Regions from separate parts of the Methylobacterium carpenticola genome, predicted to be linked through region 3. Evidence: riboswitches for the same ligand, from Rfam matches in the RefSeq annotation. Region 3 holds a riboswitch; each other region holds the start of a gene.
What was found. A riboswitch is a leader RNA that binds a small molecule or an ion and turns the genes downstream of it on or off. The one in region 3 is predicted to bind thiamine pyrophosphate.
Positions count from the first base shown of each region.

Region 1: another riboswitch for thiamine pyrophosphate. It lies ahead of ACE101_RS09135 (LuxE/PaaK family acyltransferase); the one in region 3 lies ahead of thiO (glycine oxidase ThiO).
Region 2: another riboswitch for thiamine pyrophosphate. It lies ahead of thiC (phosphomethylpyrimidine synthase ThiC); the one in region 3 lies ahead of thiO (glycine oxidase ThiO).

Region 1 is NZ_JBHZEO010000001.1:1,899,288-1,906,234, forward strand. It holds gene ACE101_RS09130 (acyl-CoA reductase) at 1-750, opposite strand, end outside; gene ACE101_RS09135 (LuxE/PaaK family acyltransferase) at 755-1,846, opposite strand; TPP riboswitch at 1,938-2,064, opposite strand; gene ACE101_RS09140 (MFS transporter) at 2,315-3,508, shown strand; gene putA (trifunctional transcriptional regulator/proline dehydrogenase/L-glutamate gamma-semialdehyde dehydrogenase) at 3,661-6,947, opposite strand, start outside.
Region 2 is NZ_JBHZEO010000001.1:1,342,415-1,349,361, reverse strand. It holds gene carA (glutamine-hydrolyzing carbamoyl-phosphate synthase small subunit) at 197-1,414, opposite strand; gene ACE101_RS06495 (GatB/YqeY domain-containing protein) at 1,592-2,050, shown strand; gene ACE101_RS06490 (acyltransferase family protein) at 2,161-3,246, opposite strand; gene ACE101_RS06485 (HNH endonuclease family protein) at 3,357-3,731, opposite strand; TPP riboswitch at 3,849-3,957, shown strand; gene thiC (phosphomethylpyrimidine synthase ThiC) at 4,015-5,898, shown strand; gene ACE101_RS06475 (flagellar protein FlaG) at 6,090-6,461, shown strand; gene ACE101_RS06470 (alpha/beta hydrolase) at 6,477-6,947, opposite strand, start outside.
Region 3 is NZ_JBHZEO010000001.1:6,191,721-6,198,667, forward strand. It holds gene ACE101_RS28700 (thiamine phosphate synthase) at 1-187, opposite strand, end outside; gene ACE101_RS28705 (thiazole synthase) at 184-981, opposite strand; gene thiS (sulfur carrier protein ThiS) at 1,021-1,233, opposite strand; gene thiO (glycine oxidase ThiO) at 1,230-2,438, opposite strand; TPP riboswitch at 2,511-2,638, opposite strand; gene ACE101_RS28720 (adenylate/guanylate cyclase domain-containing protein) at 2,666-3,916, opposite strand; gene rpoD (RNA polymerase sigma factor RpoD) at 4,307-6,307, opposite strand; gene dnaG (DNA primase) at 6,516-6,947, opposite strand, start outside.

The DNA.
Region 1 (6,947 bases), 4.3 Mb from region 3:
GGTGACCGGCAGCTTCGCCCGCAGGGCGGCGAGGGTCGGGTTGCCGCCATAGGCGAGGACCGTGTCGGCCTCGCGCAGGAAGGCGGCCTCGCAGCCCTCCGACCCGCCCTTCCACCACACCGCGGCGAGGCACTCGGCGAGGTCGGGATCGCTCTCGGCGATCAGGCCCGCGAACCACCCGGCCGTCAGCGGCTCGGCCGAGGGAAGCTTGCCGACCGTGCCGGCCTTGACGAGGAGCCCGCAGACGAGGCTCCAGAGCGACAGGGCGGGCACGTTGCCGGCCCAGACATGCAGCAGCAGGTCCGGCCCGTGGGCCCGGACGAAGCCGCCCTTGGCCGCCGGCTGGAAGCCGTCGAGCATTCCGGGATTGGCGAAATCCTCGGCGAGGAAGCGCAGGAGCTGCGGCCGCCGGAAGGTCTTGAGGAGGCTGGTGAGGCCGAGGCGGACCGTCTCGCGGTCGTAGCCGGTGACGACGGGCAGGAGCGCCTCGGCCTTGCGGCGCAGCGGGTGCTGCCGGTCGAGCAGGCAGGCGGTCGCCCGGTCGATGGCCGCCACGATGCGGGCGACCTCCATCCGCTTGAGCGAGGCCCGCGCCCGCGTGCGGATCCGGTCGCAGAGTGCCCGCGCCTGCGCGTCGCTCAATTCCGGCAGCGCGACTTCGACGCTCTCGCCCCAGGCCGCGAAGCGGGTGGGGCGCCAGCCGATCTCGTCCCTGGCGAAGCCCGGCAGGTAGCCGGCGAACTCGGCCACGCCTCTAGCCCTGCGCCGCCGCGAGGAACTCGGCCACGGCCAACGAGCAGCCTTTCGAGGCCTCGCCGTCGACCCGGCCGAGCAGGCGGAAGCCCCCCGGCGCGATCTCCCCCGCATCCTCGGTCAGGATCGCCGAGACGGCGTTGAAATGGGCGAGGTCGTGATGGACGAGGACGCCCCGCTCGCCCTCCGGCAGGTCCGCCCCGGTGAGGGGATCGACCACGCGGCTGCGGATCCAGTGCGGACCGGATTTGAGCGAGGGGCAGGTCGCGTTGCCGTCGTCGTAGAACTGCGTGCTGAGTTCCGTCATGCCGTACATGTTGAGGCAGGCGGCGCGGGGCACGCCGAACCCCGCCGACAGCGCGTCGTAGAACTCGTCCGGATCGAGTTCGCGCGACTGCCCCTTGAAGCCGCCGGTATCGAGGATGAAGCTGCCCTCCGGCAGGGCGAAGCGGCGGCCGCGCGCCGCGAGCGCGTCGAGCACGGGCACGAAGGCGTAGCTCGCGCCGAGCAGGGCGTAGGGCTCGGCCTCCGCCTCGGCCCGGGCCAGCGCGGCGAGGAGGGCGTCGCGGTCGAGCCCCGCCGCGCCGACGAGGACCGCGCTCTCCGGCGTGCCGAACTCCCGCCGGGCCAGGGTCAGGTAGCGGGCCAGCGACGAGTTCGGGAGCGCCGCCTCGTCGGGGAACAGGATGCCCATGCGGATCCGCCCGCGCCCGCGCATGACGCGCCGCCGGAAGGTGTCCAGCATCGAGCGGTCCCAGACGGCCAGGGTCGGGTGGTAGCTGCGGCCGCGGCCGGCCTGGGTCGTGCCGCTCGTCATGAAGACGCGCTCGGCCGCCTCCGGCGGGCAGCAGCTCAGCGTCAGGTCCTTGAAGGCCTTGATCGGGACCGGCGGGATGTCGCGCCAGCGCCGCACCGTGAGCGGCGTGCGGCCGCGCCGGAGGGCGAAGCGCCGGTAGGGCTCGTTGTGGCGGAACTGGTAGCCGAAGAGCCGCAGCGCCATCGCCTCGAACTCGGCCTCGCTCGCGCCGGGCTGCCCGAGGAAGGCCATCAGGGCGTCGATGATCTCGGCTTGCGCCATCTCGGCTTGCGCCATGTCAGCCACCTCTCGCGTCCGCCTCGCCGGGGCAGGCGGGCGGCCGATCCCGATGGGCACCATGCGCGGAGGACGGATTCGCGGCTCCGGGAGGCCACCAGTCCCGCATCCCTACGCCGGCATGATCCGGATCAGGTTCATCGGGTCACCACGTTGCCCGGACCGGATCCGGGCGGGTGGTATCTCAGCCTCCTCGCGAGGCTCCCCTGGGAATGCGGGGGTGTGACGGGCGCGCCGGGCGGTGTCAAGCCGGGTCCGGGCGCGGCGGAGGGCGATCGCCCTGCGAACCCGGCCCTGGTTGCGCGCGACGGCGGCATCGAGACCGGCTATGCTGGCCCTGCCACGTCGGCCCAAAATCGGAATCCCATCGGCTTGACCGCGTGCGAAGGTCGGCTCGGGATGGAAAGCGGCCTCCCGCGGCACGACTGAATCGGGCTCCTCCACACTCCTGCGTCCGTCGATCCCCGAATGCCGTTCCACTCGCCGACAATCCGTGCGGTCGCCGCTCTGTCGGTGACGCAGATCATCGGCTGGGGCGCCACGTTCTGGCTGCCCGCGGTCATCGGACCTGCCGTCGCCGGCGAGCTGAACTTGGCCCTGCCCATGGTCATGGCAGGACCGACGGTGATGCTCGTCGTCATGGCCATGGTGTCCTGGCCGATGAGCATCATCTTCGAGCGCCACGGGACGCGCCCGGTCATGGTGGTGGGATCGGTCCTGGGCGGAGCCGGCCTTCTGGCGATGAGCGTGGCCGATGGCATGGCGTCCTATCTCCTGTCGTGGACCATCCTCGGCCTCGCCGGTGCCGGCATGCTGACGACACCCGCGCAGATCGCGGTGACCGAGATCGCCGGCGGCAAGGCGCGCCAGGCGCTCGGCGTGTTGGTTCTCGCCGGCGGGCTGACGTCGACCATCGTCTGGCCGCTGACGGGCCTCCTGCAAGCCCGCTGGGGCTGGCGCACAACGACACTGATCTATGCCGTCCTGATGCTGCTCGTCTGCATGCCGCTTCACTGGGCGACGCTCGCCCGCCGGGCGGCTGAAAAAGCCACCGCGACGACGACAGCCGAGCCTGTTCTCATCGACCGGCCACGCTTCGCGCTGCTTGCCATGAGCTTCGCCGCGAACGGGTTCTTCACCTGGGGCTTCGCCCTGACCATCATCATCCTGTTCGAGACGGCGGGCCTCGACCACGCCAGTGCCCTGACGGCCGCGGCCTTCATTGGCATCGCTCAATGGGCAGGACGCATGGTCGACCTGGTCGGGAGCCGGCGCTGGTCGGGCTTCGTCCCAGGGCTGGCGGCCTCGGCCCTGTTTCCGCTGAGCTTCATCGTTCTTCTGCTGACCGACACCTTCGTCGGCGCGATGCTGTTCGCGACGCTGTACGGTGTCGCCAACGGCGTCACCGCCGTCACGCGCGCCACGCTGCCGCTGGAGGTTTTTCCCGCCGGAGCTTATGCCCGCGCCTCGGCACGGCTTGCGGTGCCGCTCAATCTCTCGTTCGCCGTCGCACCGCCGGTCTTCGCCGCCCTCATGACCTCCGCCGGTCCGCACTCGGTTCTATGGCTGGCCTTCGCGATCTCGATCTTTGCATTCTGCGCCCTTCTCAGCCTTCTGTTGCTGCATCGCAGAATGATCCCAAGTCATACGGTTTCCGGATGATCGCTTCGCGATGCGGAAACCGGCCTCGCTCGGCGCCGCGCGGGCTCGTGATACGGTTTCCGGATGATCGCTCGGCGATGGCTGCGCAGTCGCGTCGCGATGCGGAAACCGTACGAGAACCCGCCGCCCTGCGGCGGCGGGTGCCGGGGCGGTCAGCCGATCGACATCAGGCTCGCATTCCCGCCGGCGGCCGCCGTGTTGGTCGAGATCGAGCACTCCTCCAGGAGCCTGTTGAGGTCGTAGTCGTCGCCGCTCTCGCGGGCAGCCGCGGTGGTGGCCTGGACGGGCACGATGGGGCCCTCCCGCGCCGCGACCGCCCGGGTGATCCGGAGCAGGCCGTCGCGCTCACCCTCGAACAGCACCGCCCGCAGGTCCGGCGCCGCCCGCCAGTCGGGCACGATCTCGACGCGCGGACGCACCTCCTTGGGCAGGCCGTCGAGCACCGCGCGCACCGGGCTGCCCGCGTCGAGGACGGCGACGTTCCCGGTCGCCAGGATCGCCCCCACCTGAACCAGCAGGCCCTCCGCCGTCTCGGCCAGGGCGGCCACGCGCCCCCGGGGCCGGAGGGCGTAGACGTTCCGCTCCCCCACCGGCCCGGGCAACGCGATGCGGGCGCCCAGCGACGAACGCGAGACCTGCCCGACGATCCGCTCCGCCGGCTCGCCGAAGCCCCGCGCGCGCAGCCAGTCGGCATAGGTCCGCGCCACCGCCAGGGCGGTGGGCGCCGCATCGAGGCCGGGCAGGGCCGTCTGCGGCGGGATGCGCATCAGGCGGCCGAGATAGAGCGGGCCGCCGGCCTTCGGACCCGTGCCCGAGAGCCCCGAGCCGCCGAAGGGCTGGACCCCGACCACCGCCCCGATGATGTTGCGGTTGACGTAGACGTTGCCGGCCTCGACCCGGTTGACGACGCGGGAGATGGTCTCGTCGATCCGGGTGTGGAGCCCGAAGGTCAGCCCGTAGCCGGTCGCGTTGATGTCGTCGATCAGCCGGTCGAGGCCGGCGCGCGGGAAGCGCAGGACGTGGAGGACGGGGCCGAACACCTCCTGCTCGACATCGGCGATCCGCCCGATCTCGATGATCGTCGGCGCGACGAAGGTCCCGTGCGCCGTCTCCGGTCCGAGCGGCAGCCGGACGACCCGGTGGCCGCGGGCCTCCATCGCGGCGACGTGGCGCTCGATCCCGTCCCTGGCCTCGGCGGTGATGACGGGCCCGACATCGACCGACAGGTCGCCGGGATTGCCGACCGAGAGTTCGTCCATCGCCCCGCGCAGCATCGTCAGGATGCGGTCGGCGACCTCCTCCTGCAGGCAGAGGATGCGCAGGGCCGAGCAGCGCTGGCCGGCGCTGTCGAAGGCCGAGGCGATCACGTCCCCCACCACCTGCTCGGCCAGGGCGGAGGAATCCACCACGAGGGCGTTCTGCCCGCCGGTCTCGGCGATGAAGGGGACCGGCTGGCCCGAGGCGGTCAGCCGGTCGGCGAGCTGGCGCTGGATCAGCCGGGCGACCGCGGTCGAGCCCGTGAACATCACGCCCATCACGCGGGGATCCGCCACCAGGGCGGCACCGACAGCGCCCGCCCCGGGCACGAGCTGCAGGACGTCGCCGGGGATGCCGGCCTCGTGCAGGAGGCGCACCGCCTCGGCGGCGATCAGCGGCGTCTCCTCCGCGGGCTTGGCGAGGACCGCGTTGCCGGCCGCCAGCGCCGCGGCGACCTGCCCGGTGAAGATCGCCAGCGGGAAGTTCCAGGGCGAGATGCAGACGACCGGACCCAGGGCCGGGAGCCGGTCGGATCCCGCGATTCGCACGACCTCGGCCGCGTAGTAGCGCAGGAAATCGACCGCCTCGCGGACCTCCGCCACCGCGTTCGGGACGGACTTGCCGGCCTCCCGCACGATGAGGCCGATCAGGACGCCCATGCGCGCTTCCATCAGCTCCGCCGCGCGGCGGAGCGCGGCCGCGCGCTCGCCGGCCGGCATGCCCGCCCACCCGGCCGCGGCCCGCGCCGCGGCATCGAGGGCCCCGGCGATCTCGGCCTCGCTCGCCTCCCGCCAGCGGCCGACGACGTCGCGGCGGTCGGCGGGGTTGCGGATCTCGCTCAGGGGCGCCGAGGCCGCGGCCCGCGCCGGCAGGGCCTGCCACTCCTGCGCGGCGCTCCGCCGCAGGTCGCCCGCCAGGGCGGCGAGCCGCTCCTCGTTCGACAGGTCGAGGCCGGCGGAGTTCTCCCGCTCCGGGCCGAGGAGGCGGCGCGGCAGCGCGATCCGCTCGTGGGGCTCGCCCGCGGGGTTCGTGGCGCGCACGAGGGCGACCGGATCGGCGATCAGGTCGGCCACCGGCACCGCCGCGTCGGCGATGCGGTTGACGAACGAGGAATTGGCCCCGTTCTCCAGGAGCCTGCGCACGAGATAGGCGAGCAGCGTCTCGTGGGTGCCGACCGGCGCGTAGATCCGGCAGGGCCGGTTCAGCTTGTCCGGGCCCACCACCTCCTCGTAGAGCGGCTCGCCCATGCCGTGCAGGCACTGGAACTCGTACTGGCCGCGATAGAAGTTCGGGCCCGCCATCGTCATGATCGCGGCGAGCGTCTGCGCGTTGTGGGTCGCGAATTGCGGGAAGACCGCATCCGGCGCCGCCAGGAGCTTGCGCGCGCAGGCGAGGTAGGACACGTCCGTGTGGACCTTGCGGGTGAAGACCGGGAAATCCTCCAGGCCGTCGGTCTGGGCCCGCTTGATCTCGGAATCCCAGTAGGCGCCCTTGACCAGCCGCACCATGATCCGCCGGTTCGCCCGGCGCGCGAGGTCGACGAGCCAGTCGATCACGAACGGGCAGCGCTTGCCGTAGGCCTGGATCACGAAGCCGATGCCGTTCCAGCCCGACAGGTCCGGGTCGAGGGCCAGGGCCTCCAGGAGATCGAGGGAGATCTCCAGCCGGTCGGCCTCCTCGGCGTCGATGTTCAGGCCGATGTCGTAGCCCTTCGCGAGCCGGGCGAGGCCCTTCACCCGGGGCAGCAGCTCGCTCATCACGCGCCCGATCTTGGCGCGGCTGTAGCGCGGGTGCAGGGCGGACAGCTTGATGGAGATCCCCGGCCCCTCGTAGATGCCGCGCCCCTGCGCCGCCCGGCCGATGGCGTGGATCGCGCCCTCGTAATCGGCGAGGTAGCGGGCGGCATCCGCCGCCGTCGTCGCCGCCTCGCCGAGCATGTCGTAGGAGTAGCGGAACCCCTTGGCCTCCATCCGCCGGCTGTTCGCCAGCGCCTCGGCGATGGTCTGGCCGGTGACGAACTGCTCGCCCATCATCCGCATGGCGAGATCGGTGCCCCGGCGGATCAGGGGCTCGCCGCCCCGGGCGATGAGGCGGGCGAGGGAGGCCGACAGGCTCGATTCGCTCGTGGTGGCGGTGAGCTTGCCGGTGACGACGAGGCCCCAGGTCGCCGCGTTGACGAACA
Region 2 (6,947 bases), 4.8 Mb from region 3:
AGTTCGCCGCAAAATCAAGCGATGTATAGAGCAATACGGTACGAAGACGAACGGTACCGCCGACGTATCTTGGGGCGCTTGGCCGCGCGGCGCGGAGAGGTCGCTCGCGGCTGGGCGGCGGCCGGACGGCGGGAGGCGAACCCGGTCGGGACGGGCACCGGGGCGGGCGGCGAGCACCACCTCGCCCCGGCGGATGTCAGGCGTTGCTGCCCTTCGTTTCGCGGATCAGCGAGACGAAGCGGTCGAAGAGATAGTGGCTGTCGCGCGGGCCGGGCGACGCCTCCGGGTGGTGCTGCACCGAGAAGGCCGGCCGGTCCGTGAGGCTGAGGCCGCAATTCGAGCCGTCGAACAGCGAGACGTGCGTCTCCACGACCGTCTCCGGCAAGCTCTGCGGATCGACCGCGAAGCCGTGGTTCATCGACACGATCTCCACCTTGCCGGTGGTCTTGTCCTTCACCGGGTGGTTCGCGCCGTGATGGCCCTGGCCCATCTTCACGGTGCGCCCGCCGAGAGCGAGACCCATGAGCTGGTGGCCGAGGCAGATGCCGAAGGTCGGGATCTTCCGGTCGAGCAGGGTGCGGATCACCGGCACCGCGTACTCGCCCGTCGCGGCCGGATCGCCGGGGCCGTTCGACAGGAAGACGCCGTCCGGCTTCAGGGCCAGGATCTCCTCGGCCGTCGCCGTGGCCGGCACGACGGTGACGTCGCAGCCCGCCTGGGTGAGGAGCCGCAGGATGTTGCGCTTCACGCCGTAATCGATCGCGACCACCCGCAACCCCTCGCCGGGCTTGCGGCTGCCGTAACCCTGGCCGAGTTCCCAGACGGTCTCGCCCCAGGCGGAGGATTCGCGGCTCGTCACCGGCGGCACGAGGTCGAGCCCCTCCATGGAGGGCAGTTCGCGCGCCTTGGCCTTCAGCGCCTCGCGGTCGAAGCGGCCCTCCGGATCGTTGGCGATCATGGCGTTCGGCATGCCGCGGTCGCGGATCAGCGCGGTGAGCGCCCGTGTGTCGACGCCCGTGATGCCGATGATGCCGCGCGCCTTCAGCCAGGCGTCGAGATGGCTCGACGAGCGCCAGTTCGACGGATTCGTCACCGCGGCGGCGATCACCGCGCCGCGCACGCCCGAGGCCGGCGCCGCATCGAGGCTCTCCAGATCCTCGTCGTTGGTGCCGACATTGCCGATATGCGGGAAGGTGAAGGTGACGATCTGGCCCGCATAGGAGGGATCCGTCAGGATCTCCTGGTAGCCGGTCATCGCGGTGTTGAAGCAGACCTCGCCCGCCGCCTCGCCGGTGGCGCCGATGCCGAAGCCTTCGAGGATCGTGCCGTCGGCGAGCACCAGCAGGGCGGTGGCGACCGGCTCTGCCCAGCCGTCGTGGGGCGCGGGAGCGCCCGCGGCTTCGTCTTGCAGCATGATCGTGATCTCGCTTATGTCGCGCGGACGGCTGACACACCCGAGGGCGGGCCGTGCGGATGTATCCGGCCCGGCGTCTTAAGGGGCGTTCCCCGATGGGGTCAATGTGGGCATGCCGCGCACCACCCTCAAGTTCCTCGCCTCAAGTTCCTCGACTGACACGGAGACCGGACGATCATGCTGCGGGAGCGCCTCACCGCCGAGATGAAGGAGGCCATGAAGGCTGGCGACAAGGCGAAGCTCGCCACCGTCCGCCTCATCCAGGCCGCCCTCAAGGACAAGGACATCGAGGCCCGCGGCCTCGGCAAGGAGCCGCTCTCCGACGAGGAGATCCTCGGCGTGCTCCAGAAGATGATCAAGCAGCGCAACGAATCGGCCACGCTCTACGAGCAGGGCGAGCGTCCCGAACTCGCCGCCGCCGAGCGGGCCGAGGCCGCGATCATCGCCGCCTTCCTGCCTCAGCAGATGGACGAGGCCGAGACCCGCGCGGCGATCGAGTCCGCCATCGCCGAGACCGGTGCGGCGAGCCCGAAGGACATGGGCAAGGTCATCGGCGCGCTCAAGGCGAAATATACCGGGCGGATGGACTTCGCCAAGGCGAGCGGCCTCGTGAAGGGCCTGCTGGCGGGCGGCTGAGACGGCCTCGGGCGGGCCCGGATCACCGGATCGGGCTCGCCGACCCGGTATGGGTGACGCGCTGAGACAACCATGGGAGAGGAGCCCCGTGCTCCTCTTCCCACGCCCGTTCAGGCGGAGGCCGGCTCATGCACGCCGGCCGGTGCCGGCCGCGCCCGCTCCGGCACGATGTGGAACGCCTTCGGGCGCACGAACAGGAACCGCGCCGGCGTGTCGCGCACCAGCCGTTCGATCACCAGCGGAACCGCCACGGCAACCACCGTCACCCCGAGCGAGGCCACGCCCACATCCGGGATCGCGCCGGTCTTCAGGAGCGCGATCCGGGTCGCGGCCATCGGCAGGAAGAAGGCGAGGTAGATCACGATCGAGCGCTCGCCGCAGTGGCGCAGGGCCGCCGTGACCGGGCCGCCCGCGCGGGTGAGGAGCGCCGCGCTCGCCACGATGGCGAGGGCCCCCGCCGCGCCGAGGAGCAGGCTCACCCCCGGCAGGCTCGCCAGGGTCGGGAAGCCGGGCAGGGGCGAGGGCGTGAAGGCCAGGACCCCGTCGACCAGCGCCCAGGCGGAAAGCCCGGCGAGGGCCGGCGCGGCGCGGCGCCGGGCGCCATCCGCCAGCGCGAAGATCCGCTCGGCGAACAGCGCCCCGCCCAGGAAGTAGACGTAGCGCTCGCAGAACTCGTCGATCACGAGCCAGCCGGTCTCGATCGGCAGGATCTCCAGGACCGCGGCGGCCCCGAGGAGGAGCGGCCAGGGCACCCGGCGCAGGAGCTTGGTGACGACCGAGAAAACCGCCAGCAGATAGATGAACCACAGCGTCGAATAGGGCTCGACCAGGGCGTGGGCGAGGTGGAGCGCGAAGGCGCCGGGGCCGGCACCGTCCGTGATCGGCCCGTACTTCACCGCCGACTGGATCAGCGTCCAGAGCAGGTAGAAATAGGCGAAATGCACGACCCGGCGGTCCGCGAAGAGGCGCCACTCCCGGTCGAGCACCCGCCCGACGAACAGCCCCGAGAGCAGGAAGAAATCCGGGATCCGGAACGGCTTGGCGAAGGCCACGACCGCGTGCAGGAAGCCCTCGCCCCCCATGGCCTCGCCGACGCCGAGCGTGGAATGCATCATCACCACGAGGATGATGCAGATGCCCTTGGCGACATCCACCCAGGCGAGGCGGCCGGACGGGCGGGCGGATGGATCGGACATGCGGGGTCTCGGCAAGCTCGGACGCGGGTCGGCCCATCGTCGCCCCGCAGCCGTAAAGGCCTCCTGTCGGATCTCGTGAGAATTGCGGGAAGGTTGACGGGATCTTCCGCTCAGCGTGGTTGACGTTTGGCGTCGCGGCGCGAGCGGGTCAGGCGGGTTGCGGCGTGGAAGTCGTCGGGCTTGGTGCGCACCCAGGCCAGGAACCGCGCGATCTCCGGATCGTCGCGCAGGCTCGCGACGTCGGCGAGGCGGCGGGCGATCTCGGCCTCGCTGTAGCGGGCATGGATCGCGGAATGGCAGATCTGATGCAGCTGCACCGTCCCGCCATGGGTGCCGCCCTTCAGCTTCGGGGTGAGGTGGTGGCGGCTCTGGCGGGAATGCGGCGGGATCCGCCGCTCGCAGAGCGGGCAGATCACCGCGGCCGGAACGGCGGGGCCGTGTGTCGCCGGATCGTCGTCCCGCCACCGCCGTTCCCGCCGTCCCACCCGCCCGCTCCGCTCGAAAACCCTGCCCGATGTGGGGGGCGCAGGGATGTCCCGCGAGGCCCCGCGCTGCGGCGGATGGCGCGCGATTGACAAACTCGCGACGGCCAAGGAGAGTTCGGATGTTCCGAGGGGAGCCCCGCAAGGGGCTGAGAGTGGGCTCGACGCGCCCTGACCCTTGAACCTGATCCGGTTCATACCGGCGGAGGGACAGGAACCACGATGCGAGACGCCCCCCGCGACACCACGGTCACTGACCGGATCTCCTCGAACCCGGGAGAGATCCATGAACGCCCCCGTCATTCCGCCCAAAGGCCTGCCGCAGAGCGTGACCACCGGGCCCATCGCCGGCTCCGCCAAGGTCTATGCCAGTCCCGAGGGGCGGCCTGACATCCGGGTGCCCCTGCGCGAGATCGCCCTCAGCGATCCGTCCGAGGCGCCGGTGCGGGTCTACGATCCCTCCGGCCCCTACACCGAGAGCGACGCCCGGATCGATCTCGCCGCCGGCCTGCCCGAAACGCGTGCGGCCTGGATCGCGGCCCGCGGCTACGGCACGGTGACGCCCCGCGCCGTGAAGCCCGAGGATAACGGCTTCGTCGGCGAGGACCGCCTCGTCGCGCCGTGCCCGGCCGCGCGCACCATCCGCAGGGCGGCGCCGGGCCAGATCGTGACCCAGTACGAGTTCGCCCGGGCCGGGATCGTCACCGAGGAGATGATCTACGTCGCCCACCGCGAGAATCTCGGCCGCCGGGCGATGCTGGAGCAGGCCGAGGCCAAGCTCGCGGACGGCGAGAGCTTCGGCGCGGCGGTCCCGCCCTTCATCACGCCGGAATTCGTGCGCGACGAGGTCGCCCGCGGCCGCGCCATCATCCCGGCCAACATCAACCACACCGAACTCGAGCCGATGGCCATCGGCCGCAACTTCCTGGTCAAGATCAACGCCAATATCGGCAACTCGGCCGTGACCTCGTCCGCCGCCGAGGAGGTCGAGAAGATGGTCTGGGCGATCCGCTGGGGCGCCGACACCGTCATGGACCTCTCGACGGGCCGCAACATCCACAACATCCGCGGCTGGATCCTGCGCAACGCGCCCGTGCCGATCGGCACCGTGCCGATCTATCAGGCGCTGGAGAAGGTCGGCGGCGACCCGCTCAAGCTCGACTGGGAGGTGTTCAAGGACACGCTGATCGAGCAGGCCGAACAGGGCGTCGACTACTTCACCATCCATGCGGGCGTGCGCCTCGCCCACGTGCCGCTCACCGCGCGGCGCGTCACCGGCATCGTCTCGCGCGGCGGCTCGATCATGGCGCGCTGGTGCCTCGCCGGGCACCGCGAATCGTTCCTCTACGAGCGGTTCGAGGAGATCTGCGACATCTGCCGGGCCTACGACGTGTCGTTCTCCCTCGGCGACGGCCTGCGCCCGGGCTCGATCGCGGATGCCAACGACGCGGCGCAGTTCGCGGAACTGGAGACGCTGGGCGAGCTGACCAAGGTGGCCTGGGCGAAGGGCTGCCAGGTGATGATCGAGGGCCCCGGCCACGTGCCGATGCACAAGATCAAGGTCAACATGGAGAAGCAGCTGCGCGAATGCGGCGAGGCGCCGTTCTACACGCTCGGCCCGCTGACCACCGACATCGCCCCCGGCTACGACCACATCACCTCGGGCATCGGCGCGGCGATGATCGGCTGGTTCGGCACCGCGATGCTCTGCTACGTGACGCCCAAGGAGCATCTCGGCCTGCCGAACCGCGACGACGTGAAGACCGGGGTGATCACCTACAAGATCGCCGCCCACGCCGCCGACCTCGCCAAGGGCCACCCGGCCGCGCAGCTGCGCGACGACGCCCTCTCCCGCGCCCGGTTCGACTTCCGCTGGGAGGACCAGTTCAACCTCTCGCTCGATCCCGACACCGCGCGCGCCTACCACGACGAGACCCTGCCGAAGGACGCCCACAAGGTCGCGCATTTCTGCTCGATGTGCGGGCCGAAATTCTGCTCGATGAAGATCACGCAGGACCTGCGGGCGGACGTGCTGGCCATGGAGGCGGCCGGCACGGTGGTGGGGGCCGCGCCCGGGCTGAGCGAGGCGGACCGGGCCGCCGGCATGGCGGCGAAATCGGCCGAGTTCCTGGCCGAGGGCGGCAAGCTCTACGTCGACGCCGCGCCGTGATGACGGAGGGCGGCGCCGCGCGCGGCGCCGCCCTCGGAGCGGGCTCCGGCGATCGGCGACGCTTCCGCCGCAAATCAACTGCGCCGCGTTAACTTGCCTTTAACACAACTAATCAGTTGTGCCGGCCCGTTAAGGACCGGGTAGGGACGAAGGGTTTCTGATCCCGACACATGAACTCAAGGGGATTCTCGATGCTCGAGATCCGGTCCTGGCCGGCGCCGTCCGCGCCGGCCCCGATCGAGGCGGAACCACCGCCGACGGAACGCCCGGCCAGCCGCGGCGCCGAGAAGGCGCCGCTCGACGAAGCCGTCACGCTCGACCTCAGCCCCGAGGCGAAGCGCATCATCGCGGACGGCGCACCGGCCGAAGCCGCGCAATCGCAGGTGCGCTACCGGCGCGACGTCGACGCGCAGCAGATGGTGTTCCAGGTGATCGATCCGTCCTCGGGATCGGTGCTCGACCAGCTTCCGTCCGAAGCGGCCCTGCGCGCCAAGACCTATGCCCGCGAGACCCAGGCCGCGCAGACCACGCCCGTCGGCACGACCGTCGCCCGCGAGGCCTGAGCGCCCCGGCCGCCCTCAGGCCAGCGCCATCAGGAAGCGCTCGATCAGTTCGAGGGCCCGCTCGGTCATGGCGAGCGGGTAGCGGATGAAGACGTGGCATCCACCCGTATAGACTGCCGTGTAGCCGCCGTTGTTCGCGGCCGCCCAGCGCATCGACATGAACAGGGTGTCGTCGAGGAGCGGGTCGCGGGTGCCCACCGAGAACAGGGCCGGGGGAAGCCCCTTCAGGTCGGCGTAGAGCGGCGAGACGTCCGGCGAGCGGCGCGGCACGCCCTCGGGCACGAACCCGTCCGCGAAATGACGTATGTCGCGCGAGTTGAGGACGAGGCGCTCCTCGCCCCAGTTCCGGGCGCTGGCGGTGACGCCGAGATCGTAGAGGCCCGAGAACAGGTTGGCGCCGCGGAAGGCCTTCGGCAGCTTGTGCCGGTCGCGCAGGCGCAGCAGGGTCATCACCGCGAGATGGGCCCCCGCCGATTCGCCGCCGAC
Region 3 (6,947 bases):
CGGCCGCCCGCACCAGCCGAGCGACCTCCTCCGCCAGCGCGGCCCGCTCGCCCTCCGGAAGGTCCCGGTCGCGCAGCCAGATCCAGCGGGCGCCCGCTTCCAGGGCCAGCGCCACCCGCCGGACCAGCGGCAGCGTCGATCCGTGCCGGTCCGTGACCAGGAGGAGCCGGGCCGGAAGCCGGCTCACGAGCCGACGAGACCGAGCTGCGGGCTCGACGGTTCGGCCCGGGCGCGCCGCGGGATGCGGCCGGCGCCGTGGGCGAGATGTCCGGCCTCGACGGCGTGCCGCATGGCCCGGGCCATCCGCACCGGATCGTCAGCCTTGGCCACCGCCGTGTTGAGCAGCACCGCTGCCGCGCCGAGTTCCATGGCGATGACCGCGTCCGAGGCGGTGCCGATGCCGGCATCGACGATCACCGGGACGGGCGAGCGGCGGCAGATCAGCTCCAGATTGGCGGGGTTCGCCACGCCCATGCCGGAGCCGATCAGCGAGCCCATCGGCATCACCGCGGCGGCGCCGAGATCGGCGAGGCGGCTGCACACCACGGGGTCGTCGTTGCAGTAGGGCAGCACCACGAAGCCCGCATCGACGAGCTGGCGCGTGGCCTCGATGGTCTCGGCGGCATCCGGATAGAGCGTCTCGCGGTCGCCGATGACCTCGACCTTGATCCAGTTGGTGCCGAGCGCCTCGCGGGCGAGTTCGGCGGTCATCACCGCGTCGCGGGCGGTCTCGCAGCCGGCGGTGTTCGGCAGGAAGCGGAATCCGGAGAGCAGCGACACGGTGTCGGAACCGTGGCCGCGCAGGGACACGCGCCGGATCGACACCGTGGCCACCTCGGCGCCGCTCGCGCGCACGGCCTCGGCCATGATCGCCTGGGTCGGATAGCCCGCGGTGCCGATGAGGAGGCGCGAGCGCAGGGGCGTCCCGGCGATCACCAGCGGGTCGTCGGCTCCGCGATCGAGGGGCGTGACGGTGGTCATGGGCAAACTCCTGTAACGCTTCAGGCGAGGGGCGGTGCCTCAGCCGCCCTGCATGGCGCGGACGATCTCGACGCGGTCGCCCTCGGCGAGCGCCGTCGCCGGCCAGTCCGGGCGGCGCACCACCGCGCCGTTGAGCGCGATGGCGAAGCCCTGCGGGCCGGCCAAGTCGAGATCCGCGGTTTCCTCGCGCCAGAGGGCGTCGAGGGTGGCGGCGGCGCTCTCCCGCGCCTCGCCGTTCACGGTGAGCTTCATGGGATCCTCTGCAGGGGGAGCCCGGGACGCGCGAAGCGGCCGAGGCCGAAGGGAGTGGCGGTGGCGGGAAGCGCGCCGCCGCGGACGAGATCGCGGATCGCGGCGGCCGTGACCGGCGCCAGCAGGTAGCCGTTGCGGTGGTGCCCCACCGCCAGGACGAGGCCGGGCAAGGCCTCGCCGAGGATCGGCGCATCGTCGTCCGAGGTCGGCCGGAAGCCGCTCCAGACGCCCTCGACGCTCATCTCCTCCACGCCCGGGAAGGCGCGGCGTGCGCCCTCCAGAATGGCGAACAGGCCGCCCGCCGTGAGGGTGGCGTCGAAGCCGATCTCCTCGACGGTGGCGCCGACCACGAGCTGCCCGTCGCTCTTCGGCGCCATGTGGATCTGCTCGGTCCAGACCACGTGGTTCAGCGCGCCGCTGCGCGGGGTCGCCTTCAGCGCCACGGACTGGCCTTTCAGCGGCCGCACCGGCAGGGCGAGGTCGGGCACGAGGTTCCCCTCCCCGGCCCAGGCGCCGGAGGCGAGGACGACCGTGTCGGCCCGGGCCAACCCGGCCGCTGTGCGCACGCCGACGACGCGCCCGCCGGCCCGATCCAGGGCCTCGACGGGGCAATCCTCCACGAGCCGGCCGCCGGCCGCGCGCAGAGCGAGCCGCAGGGCCGCCATGACCCGGGCGGGGTCGACCTGATGATCCTCGGGGCAGAACAGCCCCGCCGTGACGGTGGGGCGGAGGGACGGCTCGCGCTCGCGCACCGCCGGGCCGGGCAGCCACGCGACGTCGAGCCCCGCCCGGCGCTGCAATTCGTGGCGGAAACGCAGGCGCTCGACCTCGTCGCGGCCGAGCGCGATCACGAGGGTGCCTTCGCGCCGGTAGTCGATGGGCAGGCCCGAGGCGGCTTCGAGATCGTCGCGGAACCGGTGCCAGAGACGCTGGCTCTCGAGGGCCAGGGGCAGGAGCGCGTCACCACCCGGCTCGTGCTCGGCGGCGGCCGCCAGCATGCCGGTGGCTGCGAGGCTGGCGCCGTCGCCGGCCCGGCCCTTCTCCAGCACCGCCACGGCGAGCCCGCTCTCCGCGAGCCGCCAGCCGATCGACAGCCCGATCAGGCCACCGCCGATCACCACCACATCCGCCCGCTCGGGCAGACGGTCGGCGGCCGGGTCGGGCCCGGCGGCACGCCGCCGGCCGATCGGGGATGGAGCAGACATCAGCAAACCCTCGTCTCCACGGTGGCCCGTCGAGATTGGATCTGCGCCGTCGAAACCGGTGAAGCGCTCGGGTCCGCGGACCCCGTCCAATCCCTACGCCGGTATGAGCCGGATCAGGTTCGAAGGATTTCCGCGCTGATCGGCGCGACGCCGATCCATCGGTTTCTCAGCCCCTTGTCGGGGATCTCCCTGGAACAGGCGGAATGTGGGCGAGGCGCGGGCCGCCGTCAACCGTTCCGTGCCGGCCGGTAGAGGCACATCGCCTCACTGAAGCCGTCGAGCGGGTGGCTGCCCAGGGGCTCCGGATCGCCCCACAGGAAGTCCACGAAGGGCTTCGACATCAGGAGCGGCTCACCCAGCACCTTGTTGAGCTTGGCGAGCCGGCTCGCGAGGTTCACGTCGCGCCCGATCACGGTGAAATCGAGCCGCGCCCCCGAGCCGACATTGCCGTAGGCCGCTTCGCCGTGATGGAGCGCGATGCCCGCCGCGATCCGGGCCGGGAAGCGCCCGGCGGCATTCGCTTCGGAGAGGCGCCGCAGGGCGGTCTGAGCGGCGGTGAGCGCGCTCTGGGCCGCGCCGCCGAGCCCGTCGCCGGTCTCGCGGAAGATCGCGAGCAGGCCGTCGCCCATGTATTTCAGCACCTCGCCCCCCTCGCTCTCGATCGGCGGCACGAGGCAGTCGAAATAGGTGTTGAGGAGATCGACCGAGGCTTCCGGCGCCAGCGAGGCCGTGAGTTCCGTGTAGCCGCGCATGTCGGCGAACAGGATGGCGGAGCGGATCCGCTCCACCTGTCCCCGGCGGATCGAACCCGACAGGATCGCTTGGTGCGGTCCGTCCCCGACATAGATCCGCAGCACTTGGTCGAGCCGCGTGTTGAGGCCGCGCATCTCCATCACGGCGGACAGGGTCGGCACGATGAAGCGCAGGATGGCGAGGTTCTCATTGGAGAAGCCGCGCGGGGAGCGGGTCGCGAAGGTGACGCCGTTGTTGGTGCCGTTGGTGAAGAACAGTGGGATCGCCACGTAGTGGCGGTAGCCGCCCGCCTTCAGTTCGGGGATGATGGTGAAGCGGTCGTCGGGCGTCTCGGCGAGATCGAGGAGCAGCCACTCGCGGGTGGCGTAGATATGCGCGAAGGGGCTCGTCGCCAGCGCCCGGTCCGAGGCTTCGCCGTGCGGAAACAGGCGCAGCGACACGCCGCCCTCGCGGGTCCAGAACCGGCCGACGCCCGTATATTCCGAGTGGAGCGCATCGATGGCGGTGGTCGCCCGGTCGACCGGCACGCCGAGATCGTTGAGGCGCAGGGCGAGGCCCGCCAGGAGATCACCCGATTCGGGCAGCCGCGCGCCCTCGCTGAGCAGCCAGTCGCGCAGGGCCACGCAGGCCCGGAACAGCCCGATCGGGATGGCCCCCGCCTCGGACCCGTCCGCCTCCGCCGTCGGCAGCGGATGAGAGCGGTGAGGAGGCGGAGCGTGGGACATGCGGCGGAGATGGGCAGCCTTCACGGCCAAGGCAAGGCTTCGCCATCGCCCCGTTGCGCCGTCCGCTCCCGGCTGTCGGGGCGGCGGGCCCGCGGGCCGTCAGCGTCTCACGTCAGGCAACGCATCTCTCCGGCTGTTCGCCGGCTTGTGGCGCACGCATCACGCCATGGGGGCAAAACCTGGGAGTGATGGCCCGGGCGCGGGGAATGTGTCTCCCGCAGCACCCTGCTGGCGGCCTTCGCCGCGGTGTCGATCCTCGGCACGGGTTGCGCGCTCCGGACCCGCCGCCGCTGGCGGCTGCGCCCAGGCCGCTGACGGCGGGCAGGCGAACGGCCCGGATGCGGGCGCACCGGGCCGTTCGGCGATCCACGAGGCGGGATCTCGGTCGGTTCAGTTGTCGAGGAAGCTCCGCAGCTTCCGCGACCGGCTCGGATGCTTGAGCTTGCGCAAAGCCTTCGCTTCGATCTGGCGGATGCGCTCGCGGGTCACCGAGAATTGCTGGCCGACCTCCTCGAGGGTGTGGTCGGTGTTCATGCCGATGCCGAAGCGCATGCGCAGCACGCGCTCCTCGCGTGGCGTGAGCGAGGCCAGCACCCGGGTCGTCGTCTCGCGCAGGTTCGACTGGATCGCCGCATCGATCGGCAGGACGACGTTCTTGTCCTCGATGAAGTCGCCGAGATGCGAATCCTCCTCGTCGCCGATCGGCGTCTCGAGGGAGATCGGCTCCTTGGCGATCTTGAGGACCTTGCGCACCTTCTCCAGCGGCATCGCCAGCTTCTCGGCCAGCTCCTCCGGGGTCGGCTCGCGGCCGATCTCGTGCAGCATCTGGCGCGAGGTCCGGACGATCTTGTTGATCGTCTCGATCATGTGCACCGGGATGCGGATCGTGCGGGCCTGATCGGCGATCGAGCGGGTGATCGCCTGCCGGATCCACCACGTGGCGTAGGTCGAGAACTTGTAGCCGCGGCGATACTCGAACTTGTCCACCGCCTTCATCAGGCCGATGTTGCCCTCCTGGATCAGATCCAGGAATTGAAGGCCGCGGTTCGTGTACTTCTTGGCGATCGAGATCACGAGCCGGAGGTTCGCCTCGATCATCTCCTTCTTGGCCTGCCGGGCTTCGCGTTCGCCCTTCTGGACCATGTGGACGATCTTCCGGTATTCCTGGATCTCCAGGCCGGTCTCGGACGCGAGCGACATGATCTGCTCGCGCAGGGTCGCGATGCCGTTGGCGCCCTTCTCGACGAAGTTCTTCCAGCCCTTGCCGCCGAGCTTGCCCACCCGCTCGACCCAGTGCGGATCGAGTTCCTGGCTCTGGTAGTGGCGCAGGAACTCGTCGCGGGCGACGCCGTGGCTCTCGGCGAGCCGCATCAGGCGGCCCTCCTGCGAGATCAGCCGCTTGTTGATGTCGTAGAGCTGCTCGACCAGCGCCTCGATGCGGTTGGCGTTGAGCGAGAGCGACTTCACGTCGGTGACGATGCGGCTCTTCAGCTCGCTGTACTGCCGCCCCTGCGTCTCGCTGGCGCCGCCGCCCTGCAGGCGCGTCTCGGCCTGCGCGGCCTGGACCTGGCGCAGCTTGCGGTAGTTCTCGGCGATCGCGTCGAAGGTCTCGAGCACGCGCGGCTTCAGCTCGGCCTCCATGGCCGAGAGCGAGACGTTGTTCTCGAGGTCGTCCTCGTCGCCGTCGCCTTCCGGCGGCGGCATGTCGCCCTCGGGCGCGTCGCCCTCGCTCTCCACCTCGCCCTCGGCGGGTCCGCCGCGGCCATCCGGTCCCGCATAGGTCGCTTCGAGATCGATGATGTCGCGCAGGAGCACCCGGCCATCGACCAGCTCGTCGCGCCAGATGATGATGGCCTGGAAGGTCAGCGGGCTCTCGCAGAGCCCGGCGATCATCGCCTCGCGCCCGGCCTCGATGCGCTTGGCGATGGCGATCTCGCCCTCGCGCGAGAGCAGCTCCACCGAGCCCATCTCGCGCAGGTACATGCGCACGGGATCGTCCGTGCGGTCGGTGGGCTCCTTGGTGGTCTCGGTGCGCAGCACCGCCGGCCGGCTCTGAGCGACCTCGGCGACCTCGGTCCCCTCGCTCGCCTCCTCGTCCTCGGCCGCGGCCTCGCCGGTCGCGCCCTCGCCCTGGCCGTCGTCGGCCTCCTCGGCCTCGACGACGTTCACCCCGAGTTCGGAAAGCTGACCGAGCACGTCCTCGATCTGCTCGGAGGTGAATTCCTCCTGCGGCAGAACCTCGTTCAGCTCGTCATAGGTCACGTAGCCGCGCTTCTTGGCGAGCTTGATCATCCGCTTGACGGAGGCATCCGTCAGGTCGAGGAGCGGCCCGTCGGTCTGCTGCTCCGGGGCCGCTTCGGTCTCTTCTCGTTCCGTTGCCTTCGTCGCCATGATCAGCCTATGGTTCCGGTGCCGGCCCGCCCGAGCGGGAGGGAGCCCCCCGCTTCGTCGGCACCGTGATGTACAGACGGGCAGCGGAGCCCTCGGCCCAGCCGCCCTCGGATCTCGTTCCAATTGTGCAAGCAAGACGCTTGACTTATTGTTAACTATCCCGGTTCCGCCCTCGAAGTCACGCCTCGTGCGTCATGCGCCCTGCGCGTCAGGGGAGTGCGACGCTCTCGGCCTCCTGGTCCGCATCGGCCTCAGCGGCGGCCACCACCGCCAAGCGGTTCTTCACGTCGCGAAGCCACGCGAAATTCGCCTCCGTCTCCTCCTCGGCGAGGGCGCGCTCGGCTGCCCGAAGCTCGCTATGTAGAGAGCCGGCCTTGCGGTGCAAGATCACGGCCTGCCGGAGCGCGTCTTCCAGACGCATGGGATCGGCGTGCGGGTCAAGGGCCCAGTGGTCCCCCGGACGCACATGCGCGGCGATTCGTCCGGCCGCCGCAGTGAGGCCGACCCGTTCGAGGGTCGCGTTGAGGGAGGTCGCGTCACCCCCCCTTCCCTCCGCCGTGTGGTCGATCAGCGCCTGACGCAGCGCCTTCGCGTCCGCGCTCGCGAGGTCGAGTTCCGCGAGTTCCTCCGCCTCGCCGGC